Regions from separate parts of the Paenibacillus diazotrophicus genome, predicted to be linked through region 1. Evidence: predicted binding sites of a transcription regulator. Region 1 holds the regulator's gene; each other region holds the start of a gene.

The links. Region 1 encodes Rex, which represses fermentation and respiration genes when NADH is low (regulators of the CRP and FNR family bind a similar motif). Its sites were predicted from a motif close to TTGTGAAATATTTCACAA; they were not measured.
Region 2: the regulator Rex is predicted to act here: its motif matches at 7,043-7,060, upstream of ACAN54_RS16030 (formate/nitrite transporter family protein).
Region 3: the regulator Rex is predicted to act here: its motif matches at 8,933-8,950, upstream of pflB (formate C-acetyltransferase).

Annotation. Positions count from the first base shown of each region.
Region 1 is NZ_JBGJZN010000008.1:305,332-316,255, forward strand. It holds gene bshA (N-acetyl-alpha-D-glucosaminyl L-malate synthase BshA) at 1-54, shown strand, start outside; gene ACAN54_RS26005 (CCA tRNA nucleotidyltransferase) at 69-1,460, shown strand; gene ACAN54_RS26010 (biotin--[acetyl-CoA-carboxylase] ligase) at 1,450-2,250, shown strand; gene panB (3-methyl-2-oxobutanoate hydroxymethyltransferase) at 2,673-3,539, shown strand; gene panC (pantoate--beta-alanine ligase) at 3,595-4,431, shown strand; gene panD (aspartate 1-decarboxylase) at 4,424-4,807, shown strand; gene ACAN54_RS26030 (tetratricopeptide repeat protein) at 4,915-5,556, shown strand; gene dinG (ATP-dependent DNA helicase DinG) at 5,673-8,534, shown strand; gene ACAN54_RS26040 (redox-sensing transcriptional repressor Rex) at 8,714-9,367, shown strand; gene ACAN54_RS26045 (amidohydrolase) at 9,354-10,655, shown strand; gene ACAN54_RS26050 (cell wall elongation regulator TseB-like domain-containing protein) at 10,700-10,924, shown strand, end outside.
Region 2 is NZ_JBGJZN010000003.1:415,891-426,814, reverse strand. It holds gene ACAN54_RS16060 (DUF2164 domain-containing protein) at 217-462, shown strand; gene ACAN54_RS16055 (GNAT family N-acetyltransferase) at 490-1,038, shown strand; gene ACAN54_RS16050 (MOSC domain-containing protein) at 1,162-1,806, opposite strand; gene ACAN54_RS16045 (GNAT family N-acetyltransferase) at 1,787-2,317, opposite strand; gene ACAN54_RS16040 (MFS transporter) at 2,395-3,606, opposite strand; gene ACAN54_RS16035 (molybdopterin-containing oxidoreductase family protein) at 3,735-5,831, opposite strand; gene ACAN54_RS16030 (formate/nitrite transporter family protein) at 6,115-6,942, opposite strand; gene ACAN54_RS16025 (S-layer homology domain-containing protein) at 7,231-9,720, shown strand; gene ACAN54_RS16020 (FAD-dependent oxidoreductase) at 9,799-10,924, opposite strand, start outside.
Region 3 is NZ_JBGJZN010000008.1:82,135-93,058, forward strand. It holds gene nirB (nitrite reductase large subunit NirB) at 1-586, shown strand, start outside; gene nirD (nitrite reductase small subunit NirD) at 617-937, shown strand; gene ACAN54_RS24875 (formate/nitrite transporter family protein) at 986-1,804, shown strand; gene ACAN54_RS24880 (Crp/Fnr family transcriptional regulator) at 2,020-2,739, opposite strand; gene ACAN54_RS24885 (alpha/beta hydrolase) at 3,124-3,921, shown strand; gene ACAN54_RS24890 (hypothetical protein) at 4,082-4,708, shown strand; gene ACAN54_RS24895 (accessory gene regulator ArgB-like protein) at 4,701-5,225, shown strand; gene ACAN54_RS24900 (AgrD family cyclic lactone autoinducer peptide) at 5,222-5,332, shown strand; gene ACAN54_RS24905 (hypothetical protein) at 5,346-5,738, shown strand; gene adhE (bifunctional acetaldehyde-CoA/alcohol dehydrogenase) at 6,156-8,777, shown strand; gene pflB (formate C-acetyltransferase) at 9,040-10,924, shown strand, end outside.

The DNA of each region.
Region 1 (10,924 bases):
TATTACCGGGTATTGGGGCGCAAAGTGCGCGGATTGGATCCGATCCAGAGTTAGGGAGTGTTTGCGGTATGAATTGGACAATGGCGCCTTCCGGAATGGCTGAGGCGGCGAATGTAGTGTTGACCCGCCTGCTTGAGCAAGGCCATGAGGCATATTTCGTTGGCGGATGTATCCGTGATGAGCTTCTTGGACGGCCGGTGCACGATATGGATCTGACCACCTCGGCTCTGCCTGAAGAGGTTATGAGTCTTTTTCCGCGCTGTATCCCGACTGGACTTGCACATGGAACTATTACTGTTCTTCAGGATGGCTGGAGCTTTGAGGTGACGACGTACCGGACGGAGAGCGGTTATGCCGACCACCGCCGTCCGGAACACGTCTTATTTGTAAAAGATGTGAAGGAAGACCTACGCCGGCGTGATTTTACGATCAATGCGATGTGCTGCGGTCTGGACGGAGTAATGGTAGATCCTTATGGAGGAGCAGAAGATTCAAAGAAACACCTGATCCGCTGTGTAGGTGACGCTGAGGAACGCTTCGATGAAGATGCGCTGCGCATGCTCCGCTGCGTCCGCTTTGCTTCAGTGCTTGATTTCCGGGTCGCCAAGAATACTTGGCGCGGACTTCTGCGCCAGCGGAACAAGCTGGCGCATATTGCCGTAGAACGCGTTCGCGCGGAGCTTGAACGCATTGTCCTCGGCCCGCACCCACTGCGCGGCCTCGGGCTGCTTACGCGCAGCGGGCTGCTGCCGCGCGGCAAAGCGCCGTTCCCCTGGACCGGCAGTGACATGGCGGCAGCCGCCGCCCTGACAGCCGGGATCGGGGATCTGCAGGACGCCCACCTGCGGTGGGCGCTCCTGCTGCATGCCCTGAAGCGGTCGGCCTCAGAGGCCGACGAGCTGCTACGGGCATGGACGTTCCCGGGGGCGACGCGCACCGCCGTCGCCAGGGTGCTGCGCGTCCGCGAAGCGTGGGACGCAGCGCTTGCAGAGGTGCCGCCTGGGGAACCCGGCGGCACGGAGGCCTTGCGGCGGCGCTGGATCGCCGCCGTGCTGGCCCACGGCCAGTCAGCCGCCGAAGGATGGCTGACGCTGCTTGCGGCGCTGCCGGAGGCCGCCGTAAGCGCCTTCGCCGCGCAGCGGCCTACCGCGCCGGATGCAGGCGCCCCCGCCGCGCAGCGGCCTAACGCGCTGGATGCAGGCGCCCCTGCCGCGCAGCGGCCTACCGCGCCGGGCATTCCCATTCTGCGGTCATGGACTGCAGGGATGCCGCTCCATACATTGGCCGAGCTGGCGGTGACGGGCAAAGAGCTGGCAGCAGTACTGCAGAAGCGGCCGGGTCCATGGCTGGGAGAGCTATTGCAGCAGCTGTTAATGGCTGCTGCGGTAGGGGACATTCCCAATGACAATCGATATTTGCTTCTGGAAGCAACAAAAAGGATGGATAGTAATGAACAGTAATGACAAGCCCCTGCTATCCGGGGGTGGACGGGAAAGTTTTGTATCCAGTTGGCTGAAACGTGTGCAGCTACGGGAAGAGGTGGTTTCTACTCAGGAAGAAGCCAAGAAGCTTGCCGAGAACGGTGCTCCCGAAGGTACATCTGTACGGGCTGAAGCGCAGACCGGGGGCAGGGGGCGTATGGGCCGGAAATGGCATTCCCCCAGTGGCAAAGGCATTTGGATCAGCATAGTGCTGCGACCAGACCTTCCATTGTCACTAACTCCTCAGCTTACCCTGCTCTCCGGAGTTGCCGTCTGCAGAGCCATCCGTGAGGTTACTGGCGTACAGGCGGGGATTAAGTGGCCCAATGACCTGCTAGCGGGCGGACGCAAAATCTGCGGCATCCTGCTGGAGTCCTCCCTTCGGGAAGGCGGTCTTCATTACTGCATTGCCGGTATAGGCATTGCCGTTAATTTGACGGAAGAGGATTATCCTCCGGAACTGAAGGACATCGGCACCTCTTTGTTGATCGAAGGCGGCGGCATCCCTGTTGACCGTACAGCGCTTACTGAGGCCGTTCTGACTGAACTGGAGTACTTATATATTCTTTACAGAGAACAGGGATTCAAGCCGATCAGAGAGCTGTGGGAGTCCATGTCCGTCACACTGGGACGCCAGGTCTTTTATAATACTCCGGAAGGACGCTGTCAGGCCACTGCAGTGGGGCTTGATGACAACGGCGGGTTGCTGCTTAAGGACCGAACGGGTGCCGTGTCGAGCGTGCTGTCGGGAGAGATAGAAATGATCTAAGATGACAAGGTCCCATTCCTTGTCATCTTTTTTTGAAGAGATCAATGTATTGGATTGGCGCCTTATACTCCCTTTTCTTTTTGTGAAATGGTTCGCTTCTTTTTTCAAAGGACAGCAAACTTGTTTCTTCTTGGTTTACTTGCCTGCAGATTTTGATATAATAAGGACAGAGACGGTATCGAATATCGGGCTGTACTCTGGAAGAAACCTTTTATATCAGGGGATTTGCTGTTAGATTCACCTTCATAACTGTATTTCACGGTTACGTTGGATTCTGCTCTGAGCCGTAAGGACCGAGACAGAAGGGACGATCGCGAGTGACTCTTTTTTGCCCATCGGACCTTTTTAGCGGACTTTTGCTAAAAGGTTTTTTTGTTTGCGCGTTTACGCGTAATTATCTGCGAAAAGGGGAATGGGAGCCCATGGCTGACAAACATGCGCTAAATATTGTAAAAATGAAAAAAATGAAAACGGATGGTGTGCCGCTGAGCATGCTGACCGCTTATGATTATCCTTCGGCCCTGCTGGCTGAGGAAGCGGGTATTGACCTTATACTGGTAGGCGATTCTTTGGGGAATGTAGTTCTTGGATATGACACCACCTTGCCGGTGACTATAGAAGATATGGTGTACCATACCCGCTCGGTCACCCGGGGGGCTCAGAATACTTTTATCGTGGCTGATATGCCGTTTATGACCTATCATGGCAGCATCGACGAAACCCTGCGCAGCGTGCGAAGACTGATGCAGGAAGGACGGGCACAAGCCGTCAAAATGGAAGGCGGACTGGAAATTTGTGATACGGTATCGGCGGTAGTGGCTGCCGGAGTTCCGGTACTTGGCCATATCGGCCTTACCCCGCAGTCGGTGAATATGATCGGCGGTTACCGTATTCAGGGCAAGGATGCCAAGGACGCCCAGCGGCTGATGGATGAAGCGAAGGCGCTTGAAGCTGCCGGTGTGTTCGGGATTGTACTTGAGCTGGTAACGGAAGAAGTGGCTGAAGCCATCTCCAAAGCCGTCAGCGTTCCGACCATTGGAATTGGTGCAGGCCGTTATTGTGATGGACAGGTGCTGGTTTTCCATGACTTGCTACGGTACGCATCTCCATACAGGGAGAAACGGTTTGTCAAAACCTATGCCGATGTAGGCACTCTGATTCGTGAGGGAATCAGCAGTTATGTCCAGGAAGTGAAGAACCGTGCCTTCCCGGCAGAGAGTCATGTGTTTAATGCAGAAGAGCATGTGCTGGATTCTTTATACGGCGCGGCCGCAAAAGGAGAGAAATAAGATGAGAGTAGTCAGAACGGTACAACAATTGCGCGAAGCACTGGATTACCTGCGGATGGGAGGACATACGCCAATCGGCTTTGTACCGACGATGGGCTATCTCCATGAAGGACATGCCAGTCTGATTCGCAAAGCGGGAGAAATGACCAACACTGTTGTGATGAGTATTTTTGTCAATCCTCTGCAATTTGGACCAAATGAAGATTTCTCCTCTTATCCGCGCGACGAACACCGTGATCTTGAGCTTGCAGAACGCGAGGGTGCCGATATCGTATTTATTCCTTCAGTGGAAGAAATGTACCCTCAGCCTATCCGTACCAAGGTGACAGTGGACTCACTGACAACTCAGCTGTGTGGGGCTTCCCGCCCTGGACATTTTGACGGTGTAACTACAGTAGTAAGCAAGCTATTCAACATGGTGCAACCGGATTATGCTTTTTTCGGACTGAAAGATGCCCAGCAGGTTGCCGTTTTGCGCCGGATGGTATCTGACCTTAATATGAATGTGGAAATTGTCGCCTGTCCGATCGTCCGCGAAGGGGATGGATTGGCGCTAAGTTCAAGAAATGTCTACCTTAGCAGTGAGGAGCGCCAACAGGCTCTGGTTCTTTCCCGCTCGCTCCGAGAAACCCGTAAGGCGCTGGAAGAAGGAACCGTGAGAACGGTGGAGGAAGCACGGACGCTGCTGGTCTCGATTATTTCTTCTTCGCCGCTTGCGGTCATCGATTATGTGGAAATTCTCTCCTTTCCGGGCCTTGAATCTTTGGAGGACGGGGCACTGCTTAGCCATGCTGAGGGAGAGGTTATTATGGCACTCGCCGTGAAGTTCGGCAGAACCAGGCTGATCGACAATAATGTATTTATTCCTAAGGAGGTACTCGCTCTTGTTTAGACATATGATGAAATCCAAAATCCACCGTGCCACTGTAACGGAAGCTAATCTGAATTACGTGGGCAGCATTACCATTGATGAGAACCTGATGGAGGCAGCCGATCTGCTCGAAAATGAAAAAGTGCAAATCGTCGATAATAATAACGGTTCCCGTCTGGAAACCTATGTCATTCCCGGCCCCCGCGGCAGCGGCGTGATCTGTCTGAACGGAGCTGCTGCCCGGCTGGTTCAGCCTGGAGATACCGTAATCATTATCTCTTATGGCATGTTGTCTGCTGAAGAGCTGGCTACACATAAACCAACAGTTGTATTCGTGGACGCAGATAACAAGCCGGTTAAACTGGCGGATCATGAACTGCATGCAACCATTGCCTAAAGCTTAAGTCATGCAATGAATGCCAGGGATGAAGCGGCCCGTACTTGTGAAAAATGAAGGCAGGCAAGCTTAAGCTGATTTCATTTTCAGTAAGGGTGGGATGTCCCGTGTTTCAACATTTATTTGCTGAGATGAACAAGATGCTTCAGGAAATTACCGCCGACTTCCCTACTGCGGAGGGTACCCGCCGGAATGACCTTTTATGCAAGTACAATATGCTCCACAAGCTTAGTGACGAGGTTATGGATGAATGGCTATCCTTTGCGGAGAAGCTGAGTGATTTCCGTCAAAATGCTGACTTTACTCTGCCTTCCGAAGAGGAGATTCCCCAGGCAGAAGCACCTGAGCTTTTTATGGACTCTTTTGTCCGTGGCCAGGGTTACTACAAGCTGCTTATGTACCGGAAATGCATCGAGCAGTTCAAAGATGTTATCGCCCGATACCCGGACAGTCTGGCAGCTCGCCTATATTTGGCAATGGCTTATCTCCAGGAGGAGGAATTAGACGTTTCCTGGAGTCATCTGAATCACATGCTTGCCCTGATTCGTGAGAAGAAACTCAAGGCTATGATCTACAATGCCCTGGGCTGCATCCGGGCCTCCCAGGAGCGCTATAGTGAGGCTCAGGAGCTCTTCAGCCTCTCCTTGCAGCATGATCCCCAGCTTGCTGAGCCAAACGTCAATTTGGAGGTCTGCCGCAGGCGGGGAGGCAAGCTGCAATTCGGGCACCAGCTGGTTTCGCTTTTATAACCATTATTCCTCCATTAAAGCGATGTATCCCGCTAACCCAGGGGTGTACATCGCCTTTTTTCGTAACTTCTGTTATGCTGATAAGGAGTCTCAAGTGAAAGGGATTAGAACTTATAATGAAATTTGCCGTGCTTGATTTTGAAACTACGGGAACCCAATCCGTGGGTGAGATCATCCAGGTTGGCCTTGCCATTATAGAAGAAGACCGGTCTATTTCCCGGGTGTACGGTTCCTACGTCAAGCCCGGAACACCGATCCCCCCGTTTATTACAGGATTGACCGGTATTACAGACAGTGATGTGCAAGATGCACCTGAACTGGATGAGATGATGATGGAGCTTGTCCCCATGCTCGATGATGTCGTTCTGGTTGGACACAATGTGGCTTTTGATTTTCATTTTCTGCAGAATGCGCTCGACCGGTGTGGCTATTTGCCGTTCCAGGGCCGGATTCTGGATACGATTGATTTTCTTAAAATATGCTTTCCGTCATTGACCACTTACCAGCTCGGTGCGGTAAGCACCTATTTCGGCCTGACACATGACCGTCCGCATCAGGCAGACAGCGACGCCCATGCGACTGCACTTGTGCTGCTGAAATGCCTGGAGGAACTATACAGCCTCCCTCTCCTGACTATCCAGCGGCTGAATGAGCTGTTTGCAGACGAGGACAGTGATCTGGCCTGGTATTTTGACGGGCTGCTTCGTGAACGGGAAATGGAGACCTTCCAGCCTGAAGGAGAACTTACTTTCTACCGTCAGCTTGCACTGGCTGTCGGGGATTGGTCAGAGTTGTCCCCCCCCCGTGAGGAGGGAACTGGCAATCCTCTGCAGAATATTACCTTTGAGGAATTTATGGAAGAGGTGACTGTGCGGCTGAAGGAGACTTTGCCCCAGTACGAGAGCCGTGAAGCCCAAGAGATTATGATTCACGAGGTCATGGCGGCCCTTGAGGGTGACAAGCATCTCTTGATTGAGGCAGGAACGGGTACAGGTAAATCGCTGGGATATCTGCTTCCTGCTATTTATCACAGTGTGCGCTCAGACCAGAAAGTAATGGTGAGCACACATACCATCAACCTTCAAGACCAGCTGCGTGAGCGCGACATCCCGCTATTGACGAGTGTCGTGCCGTTCCCGTTTAAGGCTGCAATCTTTAAGGGAAGAGGGCACTATTTGTGTCTGCGAAAGTTTGAACAAAGAATAAACAAAAAGGACTTTACAAGTCCGAGGGAAGAAGCGCTTACTGCGGCACAAATGATTGTGTGGCTGACGCAGACCCAGTCGGGTGATGATGAGGAGCTGAATCTGAACGGCAGAGGCGGTGATTTCTGGGAGACTGTGGCCAGTGATACGGACTCATGCCTTGGACGATCCTGCCCCTGGTTCCGCAAATGCTATTACCACCGGGCTAAGCACGAAGCCGGGATTGCGGATGTCGTAGTGACCAATCATTCCAAGCTATTTGCTGACGTCAAAGCGGGGCATCAGCTGCTTCCAGCTTATGAGCACCTTGTTATTGATGAGGCCCATCATCTGGAGGATATTGCAGGTAAACACCTGGGCATGCAGATGAAATACTTTACCGTAGCCCATACGCTTACACGTCTCTATAAGGACAGCCGGAGCGGCCAATTGCCGGCTCTGCGTCAAACACTGCAGTCTTCAGGCAGTGAGCAGGCGGCGGAATGGAGCGGGGTGATCGACAGAATCTACCCGGATTTGCTTACGGTTAAGGAATCGTGGGACACGCTTAGCGACAAACTGTTTGCCCTGCTTCCAGAACGTAGTGATGCCGCAGCCGGGGAGGCCGGACAACTGGTAGCACGTTTGCTGCCAGGCAAGAAGCCCAAGGATTGGGAAGAGCTGGCTGCGCTTGAGAACACTCTACATCTAAGTCTTAGTGAAATTATCCGCAAGGGCGATAAGATGCTAAGTGAAATGCGTGAATCGGAGAGCCAATCGTCATCGGACAGTCTGGTGACGGATATCGGAGGGTTGTTCAAGGATTTAGCCTCCATACGGGAGCAAGTGCGGTTCTTCATGAACCTGAACGACGAGAATATTGTCTACTGGATGGAAGGCAGCGGTAACTATCGCGGGAAGTCGCTGCAGCTCTATGCGGTGCCAGTCGATGTCAGCGCCCAGCTTAAGGAGCTCTTTTTTGATAAAAAGAAAAGCATAGTCCTTACCTCAGCTACTTTGTCCGTTGATAAGTCCTTTCAATTTATGATTGACAATCTGGGACTTAGTGAATCCGCAGAACAAGGAAGGCTGATGACAGCTCTGCTCCCGTCGCCGTTTAAATACCGTGAACAGGCTCTTCTGGTCATCCCGCGTGATTTCCCCAGTGTCAAAGGCAGCGTGGGCGATGCCCGTTTTGTCGATAAGCTGGTGCACTCATTGGCTGAGGCAGCTGTGGCAACACGGGGGCGGATGCTTGTACTTTTCACTTCTTATAAAATGCTGCGCCAGGTCTATGATCCTCTGAAGGAGGCACTCCTCTCTGAGGATATCACTGTACTGGGGCAGGGAGTGGAAGGGGGCAGCCGGAGCAAGCTGATCCGGCGTTTTCAGGATAGTGCAGCTTCTGTGCTCCTTGGAACCAGCAGCTTCTGGGAAGGTGTGGATATTCCCGGGGAGGCTTTAACCTGCCTTGCCATTGTCAGATTGCCTTTTCAGCCGCCGAACCATCCGCTTGCGGAGGCTAAGGCTGAACTGCTTCAGGCTCAGAAAAAGAACCCGTTTATGAAGTTGTCAGTCCCCCAGGCCGTTATTCGTTTCAAGCAGGGTTTCGGACGTCTGGTGCGTACTGCGCAAGATCGGGGTATTGTTATTGTATACGATACAAGGGTTATTGAATCTTATTATGGAAAGTACTTTCTCTATTCGCTGCCTGGACCCAAGATGGAACATATGCTGACAGATCAGATGGTTCCGCGAATTGCGGAATGGCTGGAAGACGGCAGTGTATCTTAACCTGCAATCATTTCTATTATAGTCAAAGAACAACAAAACTCCGTTTTCTTGGCGTCCGGTTCTGCTGTGACGCCGGGGAATGGACTAAGCTCACAAAACTTGGTTTATGCTTACGAAGTAAGTTTTGTACGAAGTAATATTATGATGCAATGCTCACAAAACTTTTAGGAGGAGAAAATATGAAATCGGATAAAATATCGGAGGCCGTGGTACGCAGACTTCCAGTGTATCTGCGCTTCCTGAACGATCTCCTGAAGCGTGAAATCTCCACCGTATCTTCCCAGGAACTGGGACAAAAGCTTGAACTGAATCCAGCCCAAATCCGCAAGGATCTGGCTTATTTCGGGGATTTCGGCAGAAAGGGTATCGGTTATGATGTCTCATACCTCATTGAGAAAATCCGCCATATCCTGAAGCTTGACCAACAGATCAACGTGGCGCTGGTGGGGGCAGGTAATCTTGGTCACGCTCTCTCTAATTACAATGCCTACTTGAAGGACACCATGAAAATCACTGCTGTATTTGATTCCTATGCTCCCAAGGTGGGGCAGCAGATTAACTCACTTACCGTGCAGCCCATGGAAGAATTGGGAAGCACAATCCGTAAGCAGGGCATCCGTATTGGAATTATTACGGTACCGGATAGCGAAGCGCAGAACGTTGCCGATATTCTGGTCGATTCAGGCATTGAGGCCATTCTTAATTTTGCACCGGTGATCTTGAAGACCCCGTCTAATATCAGGGTTCATGCCGCTGATTTTACTACTGATTTGCAGAGTCTCGCCTATTATTTGCATGATGGAAAGGACGAAGTGGAAGATGCACAGCAATAAGATTGTAATTGTAAACGGCCGATTTCTGGTTCCGGGTACTGAGACACCAGTACTAAGCGGCTATATGACTATAGAAAAGGATATCATCACATACATAGGAGAAGCCAAACCTGTCATTGAAGAAGGTACGCAGACTATTGACGGAAGCCGCCTGCTGTTCATGCCGGGGCTGGTCAATACCCATGGTCATACAGCAATGTCGCTCCTTCGCGGATACGGTGACGACATGGTCCTTCAGAATTGGCTGCAGGAGAAAATGTGGCCAATGGAAGAAAAGTTCACCGGAGACGATGTTTTTTGGGGAACCTCATTGTCTGTACTGGAAATGCTGAAGGGCGGCACAACCACCTTCCTGGACATGTATGATCATATGGACAGGGTTGCCGAGGTTTCAGAACAATCGGGCATGCGTGCTGTACTTATGCGCGGGGTTATCGGACTTTGTCCGGAGGATGTGCAGAACCATAAACTGGCAGAAGCGATAGCCTTTGCCCGCAATTGGCATGGCAAGGCGGATGGAAGAATCACGACAATGATATCCCCGCATGCCCCTTACACTTGTCCTCCTGAATTTTTCGTAAAGTTTGTTCAGGCTGCCCATGATCTGGACCTGCCTATGCATACGCACATGTCGGAAACCCGGCGGGAAGTTGAACAGAATGCGGCGGATTACGGCTTGCGTCCTGTTGCACATCTGGAGAAGCTGGGGATGTTCACCCGCCCGTCGCTTGTGGCTCACGGAGTTCATTTGAATGATGAAGAAATAGAGATTTTAGCCCGCTACAACGTAGGGGTATCGCATAATCCTGGCAGTAACTTGAAGCTCGCAAGCGGGGTAGCACGGGTACCGGAGCTGCTGCGGGCGGGAGTCAAGGTATCGCTGGGCACGGACGGTGCTGCAAGCAACAACAACCTGGATATGTTCGAGGAGATGCGCCTGGCTGCTCTGATCCACAAAGGTGTGAGCGGAGATCCGACAGCTGTACCGGCACCGGAAGCATTGCTGATGGCGACCGAATATGGTGCACAGTCCATATTCCTTGGCAATACAGGACGGCTGGCTCCAGGGATGAAGGCAGACTTCATAGCTCTAAATATCGACCAGCCCCACTTCCTTCCGCATACGGATTTGCTTTCCCATGCCGTCTATTCGGCAAGTGCCAACGATGTAGAACATGTATGGGTGGACGGCAAGCAAGTGGTGAAGAATGGTCAATGCCTGACCTTGGATGAGGAGCTTATCCGCCGCAAGGCGCAGGAGACCTTCGAGGGCCTGCTGAAACGGTAAATGAACAGGATCAATGACGCATCCAGAAGAAAGGGAGCTGCACTTTGAAGAAAAGAAGAAAATGGCTTCTGCTGGGGATCCTCCTGGTTCTGCTCCTTCTGTTCGGACTAAGCCAGTTCTATGCTTACGTGATGAAAGACCAGTGGAACGAACGCAGTGCAGCCAGAGAGGTTGCTGAAGCAAGGGCAGGGCTGACCAAGGTAACCAAAGCACAGAAGTCCGTCTGGGACGAAAATTCGATATACTGGGTGCTCACAGGACGTAATGCA
Region 2 (10,924 bases), on a different contig from region 1:
TTCATTCTGTAATATTACTACTTCCTTGTATGAACATGTTTCCTACTAATATACCCGTTAACCGGGGAATGTTCAATAAAAGTCAAGAAGAAACGGCTGGGAGGTCCAGCCGCAGAGAACCAGCGGTTCAGGGCACTTTGACTTATTTCCCGGCTATGGAGTAGCATGGGGATTATAGGTATATGTATCTTATCACTGTTCGAGGAGGACTAATCCATGAAGCCAATTAAGCTGCCTAAAGAGCAGCGGGAGATCATTACAGAGAATATCCAGGCCTACTTTAAGGCGGAGCGCGGCGAGAACATCGGCCATCTGGCGGCGGACAGCCTGCTGGAATTCTTCCTTCAGGAGCTGGGACCGGCCATTTACAACGGGGCGCTGGGAGACTGCCGCACCCTGGTAGAACAGCGGATGCAATCGCTGGAGGATGACATTTACGCATTGGAATGGAAGAAACGCTAATCCTTGTGCCACAGAGGGGGCAGCTTCATGTTTAATTATGTCATTGATGAAGAGCTTATCCTGAAGTTGCTCTTGCCTGAGCATGCACGCCATATGTTTGCACAGGTAGAACGTTCGCGTACCCGGCTCAGACAATGGTTGCCTTGGGTAGACGGTGTGACAGAGCAGGCTCATTTGGAGACTTTTATCAAGAATTCCGTAAGACAGGGCAGCGAAAATGGCGGTTTCTCCGCCGGACTATGGGTCCGGGGTGAGCTGGCCGGGATCATCGGGTACCATGAGATTGACTGGCACAACCGCTCGGTCGGCATCGGCTACTGGCTCGGCGAAGGGTATGAAGGCAAAGGCTACATGACCAGCGCCTGCCGGGTCTTCGTGGATTACGCCCTGCTAGAAATGGATCTGAACCGCGTCGAAATCCGCTGCGCCACCGGCAACAGGTCAAGCCGGGCCATACCTGAGCGGCTGGGCTTTATATTCGAGGGCGTCATCCGCCAGGCCGAAAAGCTCCCGGGCGGCTATGTGAACCACGCTGTCTATGGCCTGCTGCGCAGTGAGTGGAAGCTGCTGGGATGAAAGATCTGAGCCATACAAATCCCCGGAGGACTTACTCCACCGGGGATTTAGCCTGACTATACACTTAATAGCCGCAATGAATCTGACCAGATGAAGTGTACAAAATACACTTAGCATCATTCGTTACTTTTCCTCCGCATCCAGCCAGCCCTGGAACTTCGCCCGCGTCACAGCAGACAGGGTTTTCAGCCGGGCAAGCTCCGTCAGGCCAGTCTTGTCCTTGCGTCCATGCTCCATCAGATAGAGCACCTGCTTGATAGGATAGCTACCCTCGCCGGTTTCTTTCTTGATGATTTTGTCGCCTGCGGCCACCGCACCCTCGCGCAGTACGCGGAAATAGAAGCCGCTGTATCCGGTATGCAGCACATGGGCCGGCATATCGGCCGGTCCATGTTTTTGCGCCAGCTTATAGCACGGAAAACGCGGCTGGCTAACCTGCAGCAGAGCTGAACCTATCTCGTACACATCCCCGATGCAGACTTCGGTCTCCAGCAGGCCGCTGGCTGTGATATTTTCACCAAAGGCCGAATACTCCAGATTCTTGCCAAGCCACCTCTCCCAATAGGCATAATGCTCAACGGGATACACGCACACTGCTTTGTCGGGGCCGCCGTGATTCACAAGATCCGCTTGTCCGTCTCCGTCGAACCCCTCAGAATGAAGCTGCACCCTGCCTGCTGCAGGCAGTTTATAAATCCCTGTTTCCAGCGGCTTGCCCCGGTAATCCACCGTCTTCGGCTTGCCTACATTAAGCGAGATGACTTCCATTCCTATTCCCTCCGATCAGTATGCAGCTCATAAAGACCTCATCCACATAACGTCCGCCGAGATAGAACTCTTCATGCAGCCGGCCTTCTTCCACAAACCCGCATTTGCGGTAGAATGCAAGCGCAGGCTCATTGCAAGACAGCACACGCAGACGCAATTTGCGGATTCCATTCTCCGCTGCGTGACTTTTGATCGCCTGTATCAGCTGGCTCCCAACACCCTGTCTCTGAAACCGGGGGTGAACGGCAATATTGACCTCACATACATGACGGTTGCTCTCCATGCCACTGGGGCAGCCAAAGCCGACATAACCGCACAATTCATCATCCTGCAGAGCTACCAGCTGCGAACCGGGCGGAGCATGCATCAGATAATCCTCGCGCGAGCGCCACATTAACGGTCCGGGTGTTGTGTCCTCGGTCCAGATCATATTATCAAGAACAATCAGCTCCCGGGCATCCTTGAATTCCGAGGGCCGGATCGTTAAAGCATCCCTGTTCAGTTGTTGCATCGCTTTACACTCCTTGCCTTACTCTAATCACCCGGAAATGGGCTACCCTATTCCTGTACGGATTCCCACTTGAGGAATTATGCTGTATTCCGTTCAAGTGTACGGGACATGCGGTTGATGTATGCATGGAATCCGAAGAACCCTACAGACAGAACAGCCATCCCGCAAGCCAGCCACCCCGTCGGTGCAAGCCCTCCGCTGTCAAACTGGACGCCCAGCAGATAAGGCCCGATCACTCTGCCGACCGCGCCAATTCCGCCACTGAGTCCCAGATAGAATGGGGCACTATGGCCGGAATGATCTGAAATGAACGAAGGCATCGCGGGAGAGATCAGCATCTCTCCAAGTGTGGCCAGCACCATCGCCAGCAGCAGGCCCGGGTAGCTTGGCATAAGCAGGATTACCGCATAGCCGGCCAGATAGAACACTGCGCTTGTTGTCATCTGTGCCGTAGAGGTTGCCGCGAACCAGCGTTTGATCAGGCTGACTAGCGGCTGGGCGGCAAAGATCAGAATTCCGTTCAGCGTCCACAGGAAGCCGTAGGTCTGCTTCGGCCAGCCTTCCGAGATAATGAACGGGGATACGCCGGCATTCCAGATCGAATTCCCGATCAGCAGAAACATTGAACCTATTGCCATGAACAGGTAAATCCGCGTGTGGCCCATGAGCCTCCAGCCGGATTGTTCTGTCTGTGATTGTCTTCTGAGATGCTGTTCATCAGGTGCTGCTGTTCCCACTCTGCGTAAATAAAAAAAGAAAAATACGGCAAACACCGCCGAGGTCACTCCGTTCAGCACGAAACTAAGCATATAGTTGCCCAGAAATCCGCTAAGTGACGTTCCGATGGCTACTCCTATATTATTGCAAACATAGATGATGTTAAACAGCTCCGAACGCTGCTCGGCAAAGCGGAATCCGACGAAGGCCTGGATTGCCGGCAGAGACAGGGAGTTGAACAATCCGAATAATCCCATCAAGATGATGAACAGATGCCAGTTGCTGCTTGCCGCAGGAATGGAGAATAAGGACAAGGCAGTCAGGGCAAGAGCCCCCACAATCAGGCGGTTAACACCGACTTTATGATAGAGTGAGCCACCCAGAAGCTGGCCGGCAATCCCGCCGAGCGCCTGAACAAGCAGCACGATACCGGCATCCTTCATGCTTCGGCCCAGCTCATCAAATACATACATGGTCACAAGCGGCCACATGAGCGCGCTGCCGGTTGCGTTGATCAAGCTGGCAATAAGAAATACTTTAACTTCCTTAGGATAACCTTGCAAAAATTTCATATTTTGTCTTTCATCCCCTGTAAACCTCATGTCATTAATTCATCCAGTATCATCCCAAAACAGGGTCAAGAGCAAGCATATGAACTAACGCTTTATCGCGTCACCCGGGCAAAACAATTTTACTCAAATTAAACAGATTCCTCTGCGGACTGCACTTCTTCTCTTCGCTTCACTTCAACGGTTGCTGAGAAAAAAGTGGCCCCATTGCCCATATCGCTCAGCCGGTCCGGTGTCAGTACGTTAACCCTCTGTCTGCGCCTTTTACCTTCCCACCAAAGCCCCTGGCTGATTACAGTGCCCGGAAGCATTTTGTCCGTTACCATTGCCCACAGCTCAATACTGCCCCGGCCGTTATACACGGTCAGTTCGTCACCGTCGGCAATGCCTCTTGCCACTGCATCTGCAGGATGAATCTGCAGCGTAGGCCGCTTCTCCATGCACTGGTGCTTCTCCACATTGGAGAAGGTGGAGTTCAGGAAATTATGGTTCGGCGGTGACACGAACATCAGAGGATACGCTGTCCCCGGCTGCGGCAGCCGTTGACCGTCATAGCCTTCCTTCAGCGGCATGTATGTTGGCAACGGAGGGAGCCCGGCAAGCTCCATAGCTTTGGAATAGAGCTCGATTTTGCCGGATGGTGTAGGTAGATGTTCCAAATAATCCGCCTGTGGAGACATATCCAGCTTCACGAACCGTTCCGCCTGAAGCCGCTCCAGCGTGACTCCGTTCATATACGGGTTGCGCGGATGATCGAGCGCCTGACGGATCATATCATATTCAGAATCGCTAAATGCCGCTGCATCAAAGCCCATCGCCCGTCCAAGCAGCGAGAACACTTCCATATTGCTTTTGCATTCACCCGGTGCATCCAGCACAGGCTCCTGGAGCTGCATATAGTGATGCCAGTATGAACCGTACAGATCCACATTCTCAAGTGTGGAGGTTGCAGGCAATATGATATCGGCATAAAGAGCTGTGTCAGTCATAAACAGATCATGTACGACTGTGAACAAATCCTCGCGGGCAAATCCCTTGCGTACTCGCTCCGCATCGGGAGCCACTACCACAGGATTGCAGCAGTAGACGAACATGCCCATGACTGGTTGCTCTTTCATCTCCAGCGCTTCGCCGATCCGGTTCATATTGATCGTGCGTGTCCCGCGGTTCGGACGCAGATCGGGACGCGTCAGCGCACGGGCGTTCGTTGCGGTGTAGCCCCCGTTCGACTTGATCGCTCCGCCCCCGGTCTTCAGCCAAGCACCTGTAAGGGCCGGCAGACAAGCAATCGTGCGCACATTCATACCGCCGTTATCATGGTGCTGCAGGCCATTGCCGATGTGGATATGCGATACCTTGGCTTCGCCGTACAGCCTGGCCAGCTTCTCGATATCTGCCGCCGCAATGCCAGTAATCTCTGCTACCCGCTCAGGCGGATAGGCAAGCACATGTTCTCGCAGCTCATGATGCCCGGTTGTATAGCGCTCCAAAAATGCTTCATCCGTCATCCCGTCCCTGAACAGGATATGCATCATCCCCAGGGCAAGGGCTGTATCCGTCCCGGGATACAGAGGCAGGAACCAGTCTGCCCACTGCGCCGTACGGTTGCGGTGCACATCGATTACAACCACCTTCGCCCCCCGCTTGCGCGCCTGTTCGGCATAGACGACCTGATGCATATTGGTACTTACAATATTGCCGCCCCAGACAATGATCAGATCCGCATGGACCGTATCCTCCGGACTCGTCCCGCCATTGAATCCCATCGTATATTTCCAGCCGGCCGTACCCGCTGCACTACAAATCCCCTGCTCCAGACGGCTTGCGCCCAGCGCATTAAAAAACCTCCGGTCCATCCCGTCCACGCTAAGCACCCCCATATTGCCATAAAAGCTGTACGGAAGAATGCTCTCCGGCCCATGAGAGGCCGACAATTCCTTGAAACGGCCGGCTATTTCGCCGATGGCCTCATCCCAGCTGATCGGTGTGAAAGAGCCGCTTCCTTTCGGCCCAGTACGACGCAGTGGCTGCAGCAGACGTTCGGGATGATGCACCCGCTCAGCCATATGCCGCACCTTGTTGCAGATCGCCCCTTTGGTCACCGGATGCTCGGGGTTGCCTTCCACTTTAATAATTTTGCCATTCTGCTTATGCACTAGCAGTCCGCATGTGTCAGGGCAATCCAGCGGACATACCGCCGGAAAAACCCCATCTCCGCTGTAACTCATGGGCGTAAGTCCTCCCTTATCGCTTGAATATGTATATTCTATAACCGCACTTCTTCCACGTAAAGAAAATAGGGAAAAACCAGCTGATTCGTTCCAATTGTGCCAGGGTAATAGAGCATATGAAACACTCCCTATGAATTCGCCGTGAGCCCGATTTCGTTCCCCCGAGTCGGAATTGCACGGCGAATTTTATATTGTCTGCATTTCAAAAAAAAAAGCACTCCCTCATAGATTGCAGGGAGTGTCTGTATAACCGTCCCGGCCCATGGGGTCCGGGAGTATTTTATGCGTGCTTCTTCACACCGGCAGCAGAAATGCCTTCTACGGATTGAACAGCTGCTGGCGCCTTACGCAAGTAAGCCATCCAGTAGGCCAAAGCGACGAAAATCGCACCACCTGTAAGGTTGCCTAACCAGACCGGGGCAAAATTGCCGAAATACTGGGACCAGGTGAAGTGACCTTCAAATATGGCAGCAGGAATAAGGAACATGTTAGCTACAACGTGCTGGAAGCCGATTGCCACAAACGCCATGGTCGGAAACCAGATCCCGAGGATTTTACCGCTGAAATTATCTGCTCCGTAAGAGAGCCATACCGCCAGCGCAACGAGCCAGTTACAACCGATACCTGATACAAAAGCCTGCAAGAAAGTGGCGTCAATCTTGTGTCCTGCCATATCTACCAGTTTATCCAGATACACACCATCTGCAGTGAGGCCGACAATGTGACCAAAGAAATAAGCGACGAACAAGGCACCAGCGAAATTGCTGATCGTAATCAGCACCAGATTCTTGAACATTTCCCATAACGAAATCTTCTTCGCCATAAAGGCCAGCGGCACCGCCATCATATTCCCGGTAAGCAGTTCCCCTCCGGCCAGCAGCACCAGGATTAGACCTACCGGGAACACGGAAGCTCCGATAAAAGTGGCAATAGAACCCCATTCCTTCGGTGCGCCTGCGATAACGCGAATATCCAGCAAAAATCCGAGCGCAATGAACGCTCCCCCCAAGAAGCCAAGAATAAGTACGGAACTGAGCGGATTATGTGCTTTCTTGATCCCGTTCTCTACCGTGACTTCGGCAATCCCCTGCGGTTTGTTATAAGCCATGATTCCTATCCCCTTCTAATTACTTAAAATTTGTTCCTTTATGCCATTGTAGCGTGTCAACAATCACATTTACGTGATGAATATCACTCTTGCAAAGACTAAGTGAAAGTTTTCACTGACATGTCAAATTTATAAGGACACCATTCTGATTCTCCTATGGAATCTTAAAAAACATATTTTTCTGTTCATCTTCGGGCAATCTTAATTATCGTTCCAATTGTACCGATATCTCAATTAAGGAGGTGATGCGCTGTTCTCAGAATAACTGAAAAAGACGCATACATAAGAATGAACAACTTGCGGCGTCTCATCTTGGCTCTGCTATGCCTGATCCTGCTCGGAGCTGTAGTATTTCCTCTACCCGCAAGAGCCGGGCACACTCCATTTGTGGATACAGAGCGAAGTTATGCTCATCAAGAAATTGATTACCTGTTCTATAGGGGGATCGTCGAGGGTTACGGAGATTCTATGTTCAGACCATTGAAACCCATTACCCTTGCTGAGATGAGCGCCTTGATGTCCAGGGGATTATCTCTTCCTGTTACTAACGGGGAGTACCCCTTAGCAGCGGAGAACGTACAGAAATGGGCACTCCCTTCCATACGTTCACTCTTATCCGCAGGTATCCTGAAGGACCAGACGATACGCGGAAGTAGTCTTATTACCCGCGAGAGCTTGGCGGTATGGTATGTACGGGCACTCGGACTATATGATCAGGTCCGGCAAACGGGTCATATGCCAACCTTTAAAGATGCATCTTCTATTTCGGAAGAGGCTCGGACAAGCGTCTGGGCGGCCCAAGAACTCCACCTATTCCAAGGTGATGAACAGCAACGGTTTAATCCGAAGGAATGGGTTGACCGCCAATGCGCCGCCAAAGTAACCACACAGGTGTACCTTTTGCTTAAGGACAGACAGCAGATACAAAATCTGCTTAAGCCTGGAAATGCAATACCGGGAGATCCATCACTGCAATTGCCACAGGAAACCGTAATTCCCAAAGCTACAGTTATGGAAAATAGAGACATTTCCGATCCGCAATATCCAGTTCATTCAGATGCGCCAACACCGGTTCCATCGGCTTCACCTGAATTGCCAACACCAGCTCCGTCTGCTTCACCTGAACCGCCATCACCGGCTCCGTCTGCTTCACCTGAACTGCAAACACCGGCTCCACCAGCGTTTAAAACAGTAGATTCTATACATGTGACTACCGATTCCATTGATGCTTCATTTAATGTATCGGTAGATAGTTGGAAGCTGGCTTATGTGACCGCGGATGTATATGGTACGGAGATCACACCGGATCTTTTGCCGCCAGACCTCAAAGTATCGATTACAGATGACTATTCCATTCTGGCACCTGACGGGACGATAGCAAGATTCTATAACATCCCGGGGCCGGGAACGGTCATCCACGGTCTGATCCGGCTCAGTTCCAACCTTGCTAATTTCAGCACTGCAAGCAACTTCGAGCTTAGGGTAAAACCGGCCGAGTACAACTCCACTTCATATTTCACGGTATCATTGCTGCTGGAAGATACGGGGGCCTCCGCTACAACCATAGCTGAGATGGAGACCATGCGGGATTCACTCGCAACCATTGACCCCAATCTGCGTGTAACCTGGGCAATGGACAGCCGGTTCGTATTCGATGAAACCCAGCGGCCCCAACTGCACAAAGTGCTTGAATATGTGGATCTTTATGGAGATGAGGTTGGGATCGCATCCGGTTATCCCAATAACATTTATAATCTGTCCCAATGGATTACAGAGATGAATTCGTGGCTGTACATGTACAGATATAATGCGCTTAATGCCCTGCATCAGGGTGGTACTAACGGAGATCCGTCAGTATGGCTGAGCATACCTGACAAGTATCGTCCCAAATCACTATCCACCTATGCCATCAATCCCGAGCAGGCTGCATGGCTAAAAGAAAACTTCCAGATTGATGCGTTCATGGGCTGGGCAGCCACACAGTATAACGTGGGACAAATGTCTGCAGACGGATCACCGTTGATGCCTTACTGGTCACACATCGATAATCCGATGGTGCCCGCGCAGGATGTGGCTACAAACAGTGGCAGTATATTTATGAATTCACTTAGCATTGATCCTATCGGCTCCCGCTACACCTCAGGAGCATCTAGATGGACACTGCATCCTGCAGATCCATTTGTAATGGAGATGACGGCAGTGCCCCAGCTGCATCTGGCTTCACAATATCTCAACAATCCTTTTCTTAACCTAAATACGGTCAATTACCTCTCACTGGTGATTGGTACGAATTGGGTGCTCAGAACACCCGGTCTGGATGTAACCTGGCAGGATTTCATCAGCAGATTCCCTAAAGACAATGGCGTAAAAATATTAGGCGTCCATGATCTGGCGGAAATCTACAAAACAAAAAGTGCCAACACGAATGATCAGTCTGAATTCACGCTGATGTTCCGGGGCTCAGGGTACACAACGGCCACTGGAGAGAATTCTCCAGCGGATCTGCAGTATTTATGGACAGAAACTGCAACAGAGCGTATCATTCTTGCCAAAAAAGACAGCGAACCTTCCTGGAGAATCATTGACTTCACGGACTACTTCAGGCTACCCGTCGCAAAACTACCGTATACGACCAATGGGATAGCAGATGATATCAGCTACATTACAGGGAGAAACTACAAATTGAATCCCTCGGCTCCGTTAACCCCACTTGAAATCGAACGGGTGCGAAGCCGGCTGGAAGCCCTGAAGTTCAAGGATGACATCAGCTACCAGTAGCCGGTAAGAGAGGCTAGACAACAAAACGCCCTGTTCAACCTTTTCCAGGTTGAACAGGGCGTTTTTCATTTTCTAAGCTTATACAGTCACTGTTTCTCTAACCGCCACATTCTTCGGCAACGCCTGAAGTCCGGCAGTATTCAAGAAATTCCAAGGTTTGTTGTAGTGCGGCTGGAAGAAGAAATCCATGAAGGCCAGCTGGTCAACGGTCATTTTATTCTGAATGCAGACCGATACGGTATTGATCGATTGCGTCAGATCCATCTTGGACATGATCTGTGCGCCGAGAATGCGGCGGGTCGAGCGGTCATAGACCACTTTTAGCTGCACCTGTTCGACAGTTGGCATGAACTCGGGACGATAGTTGTCAATCAGCAGTACACTCTCGGCATCCATACCTTCCGCTTTGGCTGCGTCTTCTGTCAGTCCGGTTCCGGCAATATTATCTTCATAAATCTTAATTCCCGAGGTTCCCTGTGTACCCATATAAGGGGTGGTCTGCGATACCAGGTTGCGGGCTACCAGCGTTCCCATGCGTACAGCATTGGTTGCGAGCGGAATATAAGCATGTTTGCCGGTTGGATTATAATGAATCGCGCAGCTGTCACCGGCGGCATAAATGTCCGGAAGGCTAGTCTGCATATAGTCATTAACGATAATCGCGCCATTCGGCAGCATATCCACTTTACCCTTTAGCAGCTCGGTATTCGGACGGAAGCCGATACACAGGATAACCAGGTCCGTCTCATGCTCGCCTTTGCTGGTGATCACTTTGGTCACTTTGCCATTCTCACCAACGAACGAACTAACCTTCTCGCCAAGCGCCAGGGTAATTCCGTGTTCCTCCAGCGATTTTTGGATCGGAGTGGTGAATTCTTCGTCCAGATATTTGCTCAGGATACGCTCTTCGCCGTCAATCAGCGTAACCTGCTTACCGTTCATTTGAAAAGCCTCCACCAGCTCGACTCCGATGTACCCGGCACCGACAACAGTAATTCTGTCTACCTGCTGTGCTCTTTCGATGATGGTGTTGGAATGATTGTAGTTCTTGGAGAGGAGAATACCGTCAAGCTCCATGCCTTCCAGCTTGGGAACAATCGGCCATGATCCGGTAGTCATGATCAGCTTGTCGTAGGTGTCATCGAATTCCTGTCCTGTCGCCAGATTACGGGCACGCAGCGTTTTGCGGTCTGTATCAATCTGA
Region 3 (10,924 bases), 220 kb from region 1:
GCCCAAGGTGTGGGAGGAGCTGGACATGCCATCCGGCTATGCCTACGCAAAATCCCTGCGTACCGTGAAGACCTGTGTAGGCTCGCAGTTCTGCCGTTTTGGCACACAGGATTCGATGGGAATGGGAGCAATGCTTGAACGCAAATACGAGCGCCTTGATTTTCCAGCCAAGTTCAAAATGGCAGTCAACGGCTGCCCGCGCAACTGTGCAGAATCCTGCACAAAGGATATCGGCATCGTCGGTAACGATGGAGGATGGGAGATCTTCATTGGCGGTAACGGCGGAATCAAGCCGCGTATTGCTGACGCCTTCTGCAAGGTGAAAACTGATGAGGAACTGGTAGAGGTCTGCTCCGCAGTCATGCAGTATTACCGTGAAACCGGCAACTACCTGGAACGGACTTCCGAGTGGGTGGAACGCATGGGACTTGAGCAGATTCAGAAGGTGATTCTGGAGAACGAAGAGCAACGTAAAGAGCTTGCTGCACGTATAGATTTTGCCCTGGCACAGGTTTCGGATCCCTGGAAAAAAATGTTGGATGACCAGGAGACACGTACCGCACTTTTTGAGCAGGCAAGAGTCTGACCTATACCCACTATGAGAGGAGAGAGCTTAATGCAAACCACTACACAAGAATATGCTGTAGGCACGGTGGAAGAGTTCCTGCTGCAGATCGGCCGGGTTGTTACCACCGGTGAGATTGAATTAGCCATTTTCCGTACCTCGGATGGGGCCGTTTATGCCCTGGAGAATCGCAGTCCGCATCCCAAAGGCGGTCCGCTGGCTGAAGGGATCGTCTCCGGCTACTATCTGTACGATCCATTGTATGACTGGAAAATTGACCTGCGAAGCGGCGAAGTGCAAGCCCCAGACCATGGTCAGGTGAAGGTCTATCCGGTTCTACTGGACGGCGGTATTGTAAAGGTCAGCCTGTAAATATATTGGATGAATAAATAATTATTTGGAGAATGGCGGGGTGGACGTGTGTTTACGCAAAGTGTAGAGAATATCGTAGAGACGGCAGTATCCAAACGGGATAAGATGAATGAAAGTCTGCCGAAATACTTTCTTGCCGCATTGCTGGCTGGAGCCTATGTAGGCATTGGTATTATTCTGATTTTTTCGCTCGGGGCGCCACTGGCAGCAGTGAAATCTCCTTTTCAGCCGCTGATTATGGGTATGTCCTTCGGGATAGCCCTGACACTGGTAGTCTTCGCGGGCTCGGAGCTGTTCACCGGGAACAATATGTTTTTCACTGTAAGCACACTTGCGGGAAGAACCAGTGTATGGGATACGGTTAAGAATTGGGTTCTCGTATTTATCGGGAATGTTGCCGGTGCGGTGATTCTGGCATTGCTGATCCGGGGGACAGGATTATTTTCAGCCGCTCCGGCTGAACATCTGATTTTTACAGCAGCGGCTAAAAAAATGAGCCTGCCGTTCTCTGAGCTGTTTTTCCGCGGTATTCTCTGTAACTGGCTAGTCTGTCTGGCACTGTGGATGTCCTCCCGTGCCAAAAGTGAGACAGCTAAGCTAGTGCTGATCTGGTGGTGTTTGTTCGCATTCATAGCAAGTGGCTATGAGCATAGTGTTGCGAATATGACGCTGCTGAGCGTAGCCCTGCTCCTGCCTAACCACCCAGAGACCATCACCCTAGCCGGATGGATGCACAACATGATTCCAGTTACCTTGGGTAATATTATCGGCGGCGGTGTGTTTGTCGGCATGGCGTACTGGATGATCTCCCCGGTGCGGGCTGCACGGACTGGTGTTATTAATAAGACGAAAAAGCAAGTCAGCTAGATTCTTAGAGAGCCCTGTGGTCAATGACTGCAGGGCTTTTTTGCATGAGTGAATTAAATGAACCTGGCACGAAATTTGTATGAATAGCGGGAAACTGCCCTGGTAAGAAAAAAAGACGCCGGACAGGGCGTCTTTGACCACTCTATTAATTTATGCGAATTCTCCGGGTCATATATGATTCATTGAGGTGAATAGAGGGTATTAGTATTAGGAAATTAAATGCGGCAAATTTCGTTAGGACACAATTCACAGTGGCAGATGTCTTGAAGCATCGACAGATCCTTAATCACAATCATGCCATTCTCATATTCCACAGCATCTTTTTTACGCAGATCGCTCAGCATCCGGTTGACGCTCTCACGGGTTGCGCCGATCATGTTGGAGAGATCCGTATGCGTAATTTTTTTGTTGATCAGAATGCTGTCCCCGGTCTTCTCGCCATAGGTATTGCCCAGTCGAATCAGGGTGGAGCAGAGTGCGCCAGGCTTGCCGTACATCATCAGATCACGGAATTTCGTCTGTGTGAGACGGTGATGGATACCCATCCATTTCATAAAGTCGATGGCAAAATCACAATGCTGGCAGATAAGAATCTCCAGATCCTTCTGCTCGATAACGCCAACTTCGCTTTCTTCAATCACTTCAGCGGTGAAGCTGTGCTTGGTGCTGAAGAAAGGATCTGCCTGACCTACCATATCCCCTGCCTGATACATATACAGAATGAGTTCTTTGCCTTCGTCAGTAGATTTGGTAAGCTTCACACGTCCACGTTTGATATAAAACAATTTATCCGAGTAGTCACCTTCCCAGAACAAATGAGAGCCCTCAGGTACCATACGCTCTTTCATTGTAACCAGAAGCCGGTTAAAGTTCTGTTCGGAGAAACAGTTTGTATTGCCGTGGGCCTCGATAACATTATAATGTTCCTTTATCATAATCGATATCCCCTTTATTCCCTCAGTTTTTCAGTAAATTTTAAATTAATTATACCTTGAAATTCCTCTTTATGGGTGATAATTTTCGTTAAAAAGTGTCGATTTTTTAACATTGTGATAATTTTCACTTCAAAGGTGTGAGATTTAATATTCTTTTGAGCTGAAATAGGGATCAAAAGCATTAATCACTCACTATTATAGCAGTAGTCACCTATTATGGACAGATAATGGGTGCTGCTGTTATTTTCTTTTTTAGCGAACATTGATTTTTTAGGATCAACCCCAGGATTGCATGAATGGTAAGACCTTGATAGACTTGTTGCAGGGAAAGAAAGCGATTTCCTGAATGATTCTATCATAATGAGGAAAGCTTGAGGGATGAGTATGGAGACTTTATTATTATGGCCTGAGGGGGCACCAGGGGCACAGGGAACAAGTGATGAGGATTGTCCGGCGATTACGCCTTATCTGGTGGAAGGTGATAAGAATGCTGCTGTGATCGTCTGTCCGGGCGGGGCCTATGCTATGCGGGCGGACCATGAAGGCGGGCCGGTTGCAGAATGGTTGAACTCGCTGGGAATATCAGCCTTTGTGCTGCGTTACCGTGTAGCACCTTATGGTTATCCACATGCATTACTGGATGCACAGCGCGCGCTCCGGATGATCCGGCACCATGCAGACGAGTTCGGAATTGATTCTGGCAGATTGGGCATTCTGGGATTTTCGGCAGGGGGACATTTAGCTTCTGCTGCTGGTGTATTATTCGATAAAGGTGATGAAGATGCTATAGACCCTATGGAACGACAGTCCTGCCGCCCTGATCTGCTGATCTTGTGTTATCCGGTAATATCTATGGCTGAAGGTGTTACTCACCAAGGTTCAAAAGAAAATCAGTTGGGAAGCCATCCTGATCCGGAGCTTGAAGAACGGCTCAGCAGTGAGCTTCAGGTAACGGCAGCAACACCGCCAGCGTTCTTGTGGCATACCTCGGACGATGAGGCAGTGCCGGTGGAGAACAGCCTCCGATTTGCCGCAGCGTTAAGCCGTCATCATATTCCGTTCGATCTTCATATATATGCGCATGGAGAACATGGGCTTGGTCTGGCAGGCGATGAGCCTCATACCCGAAGCTGGACGAAGGCATGTGCCTCCTGGCTGGATTTACAAGGGTATTGCAAATAGTTTTAACAGAAGAAGCTTTTCATGGGCCGATGCGGTTCTATGGAAGGCTTTTTTATTTTGGTTCTATACTTTGTGATTTCCAAAAATTAACTATACTAATGGGATAAAATTCAATATAATGGAAAATAAAAGGCGATAAATTGCAAGGCGGTGATGCTTTTTGTCATGGGGTCCGGCGGGATTTATATTCTTCTCGACTATTGAGGGGGTTGGGATTTTTGCCATGATGATGTCGTTCTTCAGGTTAAGGCCGACGGATTATATATGGCCTGCACTATTTACAATTTTGCTGATGAACCTCGAGAGCTTTGTACTTAGGAATAATTTTGATATAGGCTATCTGGTACCGCTGGTAAACATGCTGATTTTTATCTTTTTGCTGACTGCGATCATTAAAGTACCTCTTATCTGGTCATCGATTATAGTGATATCCGGCTATCTTGCCTTTAGTATGATCCAGCTTACTTTGATCCTCTTCCTATTTGGCTCTATTTCTCATTCACAAACTTCATTGCTTAATGAATATTATGGGCAATTCATATCCGGCTTTGTCAGTATGGCTCTAGCATGGTTTCTTTATAAATTCGGCATAGGGTTTACATTTGATTTTGAAAAGCTACGCTCCCGTTGGGAGGTTGTACTAATGATTGGATGGATTTTGCTATTTTTACTGCTGTTTTCACTCATTATGTACAAAAATGAGACTAGCTGGTGTCTTCTTTTTTTTCCCAGCGCTTTTGTATTCTTAATGTACTATTCCATGAAAAAGGAGAAAATGAATGATTGAAATGCTTGCGGCAAGAATGGCTGTAACTTTAAAACGCTCTGTACCAGATCATCCTTCTTCTGTTGAAGTTTTTACATTTGCCATTTCCATGATGCTCAACCTGTTATTTATTGTCGCAGCGACACTGGGCATATCCCTATATAACGGACGGACGGTAGATGTGGTTATTACACTGATCTCGTTTGCTATTCTTCGCCAGTTGACCGGAGGTATGCATCTGAGATCCAATCTACGATGCGCTATAGCTTCCACCTTGCTTTTTACAGGTATTTCGCTTCTTTCACTGGGGCAGTTTTGGATTATTACGGCAACAGCAGCAGCTATCATTATCATCTGTATTTTTGCACCGGTCGGTATTAGCCAGCAATCAACGATACCCTCCAAATACTATCCATATATGAAGCTGGCAGCGATAGTGCTTGTCGCCTTCAACTTTCTGATATTGTCACCTGCTCTGGCGTTCAGCTTTTTGGCCCAGAGCATTACACTGGTGCTGGGAAAGGTGGTGAGATCATGAATCTGGTTGCAAATGTACTGACCAAGGTTGCAAGTGCTGCTGTAAGCACAAACAGCTTTTTGTTTTTTTTCAAAGGCAATATTCCCGCTGAACTGTTAAAAAAATAAATAAGAAGGCAGGTTGATTCCATTGCGAACGTTATCCGTTACCGCAACCGCTGACGGATCTACCGGGATCATCGCTGTTTACTTCGAACACATCCTGTTTCTTAAATGCAATTCCAACGAATCACAGTCTATCCTGGTACATACGAGGGAAGGCGTATACTACATCATGGGACCCTTGCGGTACTGGGTGAACGCGCTTAACAGCACCGGATGCATTTTTAGCATCGTAGATCGGGGAACAGCGGTCAACATCGCTAACGTGGCATGTCTAGACAGGACCTTCAAGGTTGCTTATTTCGATCCTGTGAGCAGCCAGAACTCTCTAAGCTGCACAATAGCCTATCATCGTTACAGAGTTGTTGAACAAGAACTGACCCGAATGAATCCTAATATTATATTGTGCTAGATAATCTTGTGAGGGGACTGTCCGATGACAGTCTCTATTTTTTATTTTCACCTCAGTTCCTTACTATAGAATATAAATTTCACAAAGACAGACTGGTGAACCAACGATCTGTACATAACGGAGGTGAAACCCTGAAGATGGATAGAGATAAGATAGAGGAGTAACAACAAGAAAAGCAGTATTACAGTGAAATATGTCAAGTGAAAAAATTCACGTTCACATAAACGACAAAAATAGCGCTGATTATAAACATAATATGTAAGTATAACCTTAATATGATCGAATGAAAGCGCTTTGAAAACAAATCAAAAAAAACTTTATACTTTGTGAAAGATTTCACTATACAACCCGTAAAGGATGTGATAAGATAAATGTGTAGAGAAAAACAACCTAAAAATTGACAGGAGGACGAGGGAGATGGCAGTTAAAAACGAAGTCGCCGCCCAAGTGAAACAAACCACCGCTGAAGAGTATATTCAGGCTTTGGTGGATAAAGCAAAGAAAGCTCAAGAGGCTTACATGGAGCTGGATCAAGAGCAGGTTAACACAATCGTTCATGCAATGGCGTTGGCAGGACTCGACAAGCATATGTACTTGGCAAAGCTGGCTGTTGAAGAAACAGGCCGCGGCGTCTACGAAGACAAAATTACGAAGAACATCTTCGCAACAGAATATATCTGGCACGGCATTAAGTATGATAAGACAGTAGGCGTAGTTGAAGACAATCAATACGAAAGTTTCCAGAAGATTGCTGAACCAGTCGGAATCGTAATGGGTATCACACCGGTAACCAACCCAACATCCACCACGATGTTTAAAGCATTGATCGCCGCTAAGACACGTAACCCTATTATATTCGGTTTCCATCCATCTGCGCAAGAGTGTAGCGCTGCAGCAGCTAAGATTCTTCATGACGCAGCTGTAAAAGCTGGTGCTCCTGAAAACTGCATTCAATGGATCGAACTTCCTACAATGGACAAAACAAACGCACTGATGAACAATCCGGACGTTGCACTAATCCTGGCAACAGGCGGTTCGGCAATGGTCAAAGCAGCTTACAGCTGTGGCAAACCAGCTCTCGGCGTAGGCCCTGGTAACGTACCTGCCTTCATTGAGAAGAGTGCTGATATCGATCAGGCAGTAACCGACATTATCCTTTCCAAAACATTCGACAATGGTATGATCTGTGCTTCCGAGCAAGCGGTTATCATTGAAGAAGCAATTTTTGACCAAGTGAAAAAGAAAATGATCGCTAATGGCTGCTACTTTGTTAATAAAGAAGAAGCTGCCAAGCTGACAAGCGGCGCAATGAACGTCGAAAAATGCGCAGTAAACCCTGCTATCGTAGGTCAATCCGCAGTGAAAATTGCTGAAATGTGCGGAATTCAAGTTCCTGCCGGCACTAAGATTCTGGTTGCTGAACTTGAAGGTGTAGGTACTAAATATCCGCTGTCCGCTGAAAAATTGAGCCCGGTTCTTGCTTGCTACAAAGTTAAAAACGCAGACCAGGGTATCGAACGTGCAGCACAGATTGTTGAATTTGGCGGTATGGGTCACAGCTCGGCCATTCACTCCAACAATGAAGAAGTTATTATGAAGTTCTCGCACCGTCTGCAAACCGGACGTATTCTCGTCAATTCGCCTTCCACACATGGCGCAATCGGCGATATCTACAATACGAATATCCCTTCACTGACTCTGGGCTGCGGATCTTACGGCCGCAACTCTGTATCGCAGAACGTAACTGCCATTAATCTGATCAACGTGAAAAGGGTGAACCGTCGTACCGTGAATATGCAATGGTTTAAAGTACCTGACAAAATTTACTTCGAAAAAGGATCCACTCAGTACCTGGCTAAAATGCCTGACATCACACGGGTAGCAATTATCACTGACCCAATGATGGTTAAACTGGGCTATGTAGAAAGAGTTGAGCATTACCTGCGTCAACGCCAGACTCCAGTAGCGATCGAAGTGTTCTCGGAAGTTGAACCAGATCCATCGACTACTACTGTAGAAAAAGGTACTGCAATGATGAACAGATTCCAACCGGACTGCATCATCGCACTCGGTGGCGGTTCCCCAATGGATGCTGCCAAAGGCATGTGGTTGTTCTACGAACACCCAGACGCTGACTTTAACGGTTTGAAACAGAAATTCATGGATATCCGCAAACGCGTATACAAATTCCCTAAGCTTGGTAACAAAGCGAAATTTGTAGCGATTCCAACTACTTCGGGTACTGGTTCGGAAGTAACTTCTTTCGCGGTTATCACTGACAAAACAACTGCAAATAACACGAAATATCCATTGGCTGACTATGAGCTGACACCAGACGTAGCTATCATCGATCCTGAGTTTGTATACAGCTTGCCAAAAACAGCTGTAGCTGATACAGGTATGGACGTATTGACTCACGCTATCGAAGCATACGTATCCGTAATGGCAAGTGATTATTCGGATGGTCTGGCTATCAAAGCTATCCAATTGGTGTTCCAATACCTTGAAAAATCAGCATTGCAAGGCGACAAACTTGCTCGCGAAAAAATGCACAACGCATCTACGCTTGCTGGTATGGCATTTGCCAACGCATTCCTGGGTATCAACCACAGCTTGGCGCACAAATGGGGCGGACAGTACCACACCGCTCACGGCCGCACCAACGCCATTCTGATGCCGCACGTTATTCGCTACAACGCTAAAAAACCTACAAAGTTCGCTTCGTTCCCTAAATATTCGCACTTTGTAGCTGACGAACGTTATGCCGAAATCGCACGCATTCTGGGATTGCCAGCACGCACTACTGAAGAAGGCGTAACAAGCCTGATCAATGCAATCCGCGACATGAACAAAAAACTCGGCATTGAAGAGTCGTTCCAAGCACTTGGTTTCGATCCTAAGGATTTCGAATCCCGCGTAGACTACTTGGCTGACCGTGCATTCGAAGACCAATGCACCACTGCCAATCCTAAGCTGCCGCTGGTTAGTGAACTTGCTGATGTATACCGTAATGCTTTCTACGGCAGATTCGATAACTAATTGCCGGTTGTATATCAAAAAATGAGTTTGTAGGATAATCTGGGACTGGATGGAAGTGACAAATATCACCGAAAGAGTGATATTTGTCACAGTCCTTTTTCAGAAAATAAACTAAAATGTTTATATAAATAACGGTCCCTGTTATGAAGATGCAATTGTGAATTTTATAACAACCAGATCTTTTTGGGATCACGAGACACGGGATTAACCTTCAAGCCCGCGATCTCTACAAATATACTAAATATAAATGGAGGGATTTAGCATGTCGGTGATTGAAAAAGATGTACAAGAGGTTAAGTCTGGATGGCGCGGTTTTGCAAAAGGCAAATGGTCCAGAAAAGTAAACGTTAATGATTTTATCGAGAAGAACATCAAGCCTTATCTTGGCAAGGAAGATTTCCTTGCAGGTCCTACTTACAATACTACTGAACTTTGGAAAATCGTTTCTGAAATGACCAAGCAAGAAATTGCTAATGGTGGTGTGTTGGATGTGGACGTTAACACTGTATCCACTATTGTATCCCACAACCCTGGTTATATTGACAAAGACAAAGAACAAATTGTTGGCGTTCAGACAGATGCGCCTTTTAAACGTTCAATTCAACCGTTTGGCGGAATTAAGATGATGATCGATGCCACCAAAGCTTATGGCTTCGAGCTTCCGCAAAATATTGTTGAAATGTTTACGAACATCCGCAAAACGCATAACCAAGGCGTATTTGATGCATATACCTCTGAAATGAGAGCAGTTCGTAAAGCGGGTATCATCACTGGTCTTCCTGATGCTTATGGCCGTGGCCGTATTATCGGTGACTACCGTCGTGTAGCTCTTTACGGTATTGACTTCCTGATCAAAGAAAAGAAACAAGACCTTAACAACCTTGAAGTTGATTCCATGACTGAAAGTGTTATTCGTCTTCGTGAAGAAATTTCCGAGCAGATTCGTGCACTTGGCGAATTGAAGAAGATGGCTGAAATGCATGGAATGGATATTTCCAAACCTGCAAACAATGCTAAAGAAGCTTTCCAATGGGTGTACTTCGGTTACCTGGCTGCTATCAAAGAACAAAACGGTGCGGCAATGTCCCTCGGACGCGTATCCTCTTTCCTTGATATCTATGTAGAACGTGACCTTGCAGAAGGAACATTGACTGAAGAACAAGCACAGGAACTGACTGACCATTTCATCATGAAACTTCGTATCGTTAAGTTCTTGCGTACTCCTGACTATAATGAACTGTTCAGTGGAGACCCAACTTGGGTTACTGAGTCTATTGGTGGTATGTCTGTAGACGGAACGACCCGCGTAACTAAGAACAGCTTCCGTTTCCTGCACACCCTGTACAACCTGGGACCAGCTCCAGAACCAAACCTGACTGTACTGTGGTCTGAAAAATTGCCAGAAGGCTTCAAAAAATACTGTGCTAAGGTTTCCATCGAAACTAGCTCAATTCAATATGAAAATGACGATTTGATGCGTCCAATCTACGGTGATGACTACGGTATCGCTTGCTGCGTATCTGCAATGCGTATCGGTAAGCAAATGCAGTTCTTCGGAGCACGTGCCAACCTGGCAAAAGCTTTGCTGTATGCTATCAACGGTGGTGTGGATGAAAAGTCCGGCGTACAGGTAGGTCCTGAACTGCCACGCATCACTTCTGATGTACTGGATTATGAAGAAGTAATGAAACGCTTCAAACCTATGATGGAGTGGTTGGCTAAGACTTACATGAACACTCTGAATGTTATCCACTACATGCATGATAAATATTCTTACGAACGTATTGAAATGGCTCTGCATGACCGTGATATCCTGCGGACTATGGCTTGTGGTATTGCTGGTCTGTCCGTTGCGACTGACTCCCTGAGCGCTATTAAATATGCTAAAGTTAAACCAATCCGTAACGAAGAAGGCATTGCGATCGACTTCGAAATCGAAGGCGAATTCCCTTGCTATGGTAACAACGACGATTCCGTTGATAACATTGCAGTTGAACTGGTTGAATCATTCATGACGATGATCCGCAAACACCACGCTTACCGTGATGCTCTGCCAACTCAATCGATCCTGACGATTACTTCTAACGTAGTGTATGGTAAAAAGACTGGTACTACTCCTGATGGACGTAAAAAAGGCGAACCATTCG